Regions from separate parts of the Streptomyces sp. NPDC053069 genome, predicted to be linked through region 2. Evidence: riboswitches for the same ligand, from Rfam matches in the RefSeq annotation. Region 2 holds a riboswitch; the other holds the start of a gene.
The links. A riboswitch is a leader RNA that binds a small molecule or an ion and turns the genes downstream of it on or off. The one in region 2 is predicted to bind ZMP and ZTP.
Positions count from the first base shown of each region.

Region 1: another riboswitch for ZMP and ZTP. It lies ahead of ACIGXP_RS04200 (glycine hydroxymethyltransferase); the one in region 2 lies ahead of ACIGXP_RS19550 (bifunctional 5,10-methylenetetrahydrofolate dehydrogenase/5,10-methenyltetrahydrofolate cyclohydrolase).

Region 1 is NZ_JBITZN010000002.1:129,980-132,158, forward strand. It holds gene rocD (ornithine--oxo-acid transaminase) at 1-1,085, opposite strand, end outside; ZMP/ZTP riboswitch at 1,200-1,288, shown strand; gene ACIGXP_RS04200 (glycine hydroxymethyltransferase) at 1,321-2,179, shown strand, end outside.
Region 2 is NZ_JBITZN010000007.1:496,903-499,081, forward strand. It holds gene ACIGXP_RS19545 (nuclear transport factor 2 family protein) at 152-517, shown strand; ZMP/ZTP riboswitch at 708-788, shown strand; gene ACIGXP_RS19550 (bifunctional 5,10-methylenetetrahydrofolate dehydrogenase/5,10-methenyltetrahydrofolate cyclohydrolase) at 814-1,662, shown strand; gene ACIGXP_RS19555 (CU044_5270 family protein) at 1,690-2,179, opposite strand, start outside.

The DNA.
Region 1 (2,179 bases), on a different contig from region 2:
TCCATCAGCCGCTGCGACACCTCGCGCCCGGTGCCGACCGCCCGGGCGATGTCCAGCCCCGCCCACAGTCCGCGTCCCCGCACCGCCGTCACCGCGCCCGTGCCGAGCAGCCCCGCCAGCTCGCTGTGCAGCCGCGCGCCCAGCTCGGCCGCCCGCGCCTGGAACTCGCCCGTGCGCAGCATCGCGATCACCTCCAGCGCCACCGCGCAGGCCAGCGGATTCCCCCCGAACGTCGACCCGTGCTCGCCCGGGCGGAACACTCCGAGCACCTCCGCGCTCGACACCACCGCCGACACCGGCACGATCCCGCCGCCCAGCGCCTTGCCCAGCACATACATGTCCGGGACCACCCCCTCGTGTTCGCACGCGAAGGTCCGCCCCGTGCGGCCGAGACCCGACTGCACCTCGTCGGCGACGAAGAGCACGTTCCGTTCGCGGGTCAGCTCCCGGACCGCGGGCAGATAGCCGGCCGGCGGCACGATCACCCCGTTCTCGCCCTGGACCGGCTCCAGCAGCACCGCCACGGTGTTCTCCGTCAGCGCCTGCCGCATCGCCGTCGGATCGCCGTACGGCACGATCTCGAACCCCGGCGTGTACGGCCCGAAGTCCGCCCGGGCCTCCGGGTCGGTGGAGAAGCTGATGATCGTCGTCGTACGCCCGTGGAAGTTGCCGCCCGCAACCACGATCTTCGCCATCTCCGCGGGCACCCCCTTCACCCGGTACCCCCACTTCCGGGCCGTCTTCACCGCGCTCTCCACCGCCTCCGCGCCGGTGTTCACGGGCAGCACCATCTCCATCCCGCACAGCTCGGCCAGCTCCGTGCAGAACGCCGCGAACCGGTCGTGCAGGAAGGCGCGGGACGTCAGCGTCACCCGCTCCAGCTGCGCCTTCGCCGCCTCGATCAGCCGCCGGTTGCGGTGTCCGAAGTTGAGCGCCGAGTAACCGGCCAGCAGATCGAGATACCGCCGCCCCTCCACATCCGTCATCCAGGCGCCGTCCGCCGTGGCCACGACGACCGGCAGCGGATGGTAGGTGGGCGCACAGTGCGCCTCGGCGGCGCTGATGAGGTCTTCTGCAGCGGTCATGGCCTCTCCCGGATCCGACGAGAACACTTCGGGAACACGACGGTGAACTCCTTCCTACCGTCGCTCGCATGGTGGACGCGGGACCTGCGCCGTCCGGCTCGCCCGGTAGGCTGATCAGCGGGCCGTGACTGGCGCGCTGGGATGGGACGGACCATCGGGGAGCGGCCCGACGGGAAACAGTGCCGTGCGCCTGGGCCGAACGTGAACGCTGTACGCACACCGTCCGGAGGTCCTCATGCCAGAGCAGCAGCCCCTCTCCACCGAGTCCACCGCCTTCCGTGCCGCCCTCGACGTCATCCGCGCCGTCGAGCCCCGGGTCGCCGACGCCATCGGCCAGGAGGTGACCGACCAGCGCGCGATGCTCAAGCTGATCGCCTCCGAGAACTACGCCTCCCCGGCCACCCTGCTGGCGATGGGCAACTGGTTCAGCGACAAGTACGCCGAGGGCACCGTCGGCCGCCGCTTCTACGCCGGCTGCCGCAACGTCGACACCGTCGAGGCCCTGGCCGCCGAGCACGCCCGCGAACTGTTCGGCGCCCGCCACGCCTACGTCCAGCCGCACTCCGGCATCGACGCCAACCTCGTCGCCTTCTGGGCCGTACTCGCCGACCGGGTCGAGGCCCCCTTCCTGGAGAAGACCGGCGCCCGCCAGGTCAACGACCTCACCGAGGCCGACTGGGCCGAGCTGCGCCAGGCCTTCGGCAACCAGCGCATGCTCGGCATGTCCCTGGACGCCGGCGGCCACCTCACCCACGGCTTCCGCCCGAACATCTCCGGCAAGATGTTCGACCAGCGGTCCTACGGCACCGACCCGGCGACGGGCCTCATCGACTACGAGGCCCTGCGCACCCAGGCCCGCGAGTTCAAGCCGCTGATCATCGTCGCCGGCTACTCGGCGTACCCCCGCCTGGTGAACTTCCGGATCATGCGCGAGATCGCCGACGAGGTCGGCGCGACCCTGATGGTCGACATGGCCCACTTCGCGGGCCTCGTCGCCGGCAAGGTGCTCACCGGCGACTTCGACCCGGTCCCGCACGCCCAGATCGTCACCACCACCACCCACAAGTCGCTGCGCGGCCCGCGCGGCGGCATGG
Region 2 (2,179 bases):
GCGGGGCCGAGCGTACGGGCCCGCAAGGGCCGTTGCCAGGCGAAGGCGTACGGCTGCGCTTGCCGTGGCCGCCGGGCCGGAGGAACCTCGAAGGGTGGGGGTCCGCGTGGTCCGCGCCCCGCCGGGCCGCGGGCGCCCGAAGGAGGTCACCATGGGCACCGCGACAGGTTCCGCCTTCGACACCGAGGCACTGCGCCGGGGCATAGAAGGGAACACCGGGAACACCCTTCTGTCGCTCTACGCCGACGACGCGGAGATCCGCATCGTCGACCACAACCACCAGCCCAGCCACCCCACCGTGCTGCGCGGCCGGGGTCAGATCGCCGAGTTGCTGGACGACATCTACAGCCGCGACATGACACACAAGCTGGACCAGTGCGTGGTGCAGGGCGACCACGCCGCCTTCACCGAGTCCTGCCAGTACGGGGACGGCACCCGGGTCCTCGCCGAGTCGATGGTCACCTTGCGTGACGGCAAGATAGCCAGTCAGTTGCTCATCCAGGCCTGGGACGAGTAGGCCTGGGACGAGTAGCCGCGCACACCGGCATGACAGACGCCGGAAGGAGATTCTCCACGGTCCAGGTCACCTCCGGGCTGACCTGGACCTTCTCTGCCCGCACGGCCCTCGGGCGGATGCCCGGGGCGCATCCGCGAAAGCTGCCGGCTTCCGGGCGGGCCGAAGGGCATGCGGGTGCTCGGTTACGCTGTACCCGGGCCGTGACTGGCGCTGAGGTGGAGTACCACCGGGGAGCGGTCCGTGGTGGATGCCGCGCGCCTGGGCGAGAGAGTCGATCCAGCTCAGGAGTGTGCAGCATGACCCAGGCCCGTCTCATGGACGGCACCGCCCTCGCCCGCCGTATCGTCGAGGACACCGCGAAGAAGGCCGCCGGCCTCACCGCCCGGACCGGCACCGCGCCCTGTCTCGCGACCGTGCTCGTCGGCGAGGACCCGGCGTCCGTGACCTACGTCCGCATGAAGCAGAACCGCTGCCGCAAGGCCGGTATCGAGTCCCGGCACGTGGCCCTGCCCGCCACCACGACCACCGGCGAACTCGTCGGCGCGCTGCGGGAGTTGTCGGCCGACCCGACCGTGCACGGCATCCTGCTCCAGCACCCGGCCGGCAAGCACATCGACGAGCGGGCCGCGTTCGAGGCGATCGCTCCGGAGAAGGACGTCGACGGCGTCACCTTCGCCTCGTTCGCCACGATGAGCTTCGGCCTGCCGGGCTTCGTCTCCTGCACGCCCGGCGGCATCCTGCGGCTGCTGGACGAGTACGGCGTCGATCCCGCCGGGAAGCGGGCCGTGGTCGTGGGCCGCAGCGCGATCCTCGGCAAGCCGGTGGGCATGCTGCTCCTGGCCCGGGACGCGACCGTGACGTACTGCCACTCGCGGACGACGGACCTGTCGGCGGCGGTCCGGGAGGCGGACATCGTGGTCGCCGCGGTGGGCCGGCCGCGGCTGATCCGCGGTCAGGACATCAAGCCGGGCGCGGTGGTGATCGACGCCGGTTACAACCCGGGGAACGTCGGCGACGTCGACTTCGACTCCGCGGTGGAGCGGGCCTCGCTGATCACGCCGGTGCCGGGCGGTGTCGGCCCCATGACGATCGCCACCCTGCTGGAGCAGACCGTCGAGGCCGCCGCCCGGCAGCTCGGTGCATGAGGTCGGCGCAGAAGGTGAGCGCTGAGGTCAGCGCATCCAGGCGCTGTATCCCATGACATCTCCGGCCTTCACGCCGTACTCGGGGTCGTCCTTGACGAAGGTGGCCTCCATGCCGAGGACAGCGCCGGTGCGCGGTTCCAGGATCAGCATGCGCCGGACGGTGCCGGCGTCGTACACATAGGCCTGGCCGGGGCGGCCGAGCCGGTCGGTCACCTGCCCGGCCGGCCGCAGCCCGTGGGCCTGCGCGAACACCCGGACGAGAGCCGCCGACTCGCGGGCACCGAGGGTCCAGTTGTCGAGCAGTTCCCCGACGGCGTCGAAGAGTTCGCCGGTGCTCAGCGGGGCCGTGCCGCGGTTGATCCCGGGGCGGGCGATCTCGGTGAGATAGGCGCGCAGGGCCGCCGCGGTGTGCGGCGGGGGCGCCTCGGGCGGGGCGTCGCTCCAGCTCGGCGGGTAGGTGGTCCGGCTCAGCACATGACCGTCCGTCACGAGGCGTGGCTCGTCGCCCTCGTCGGTG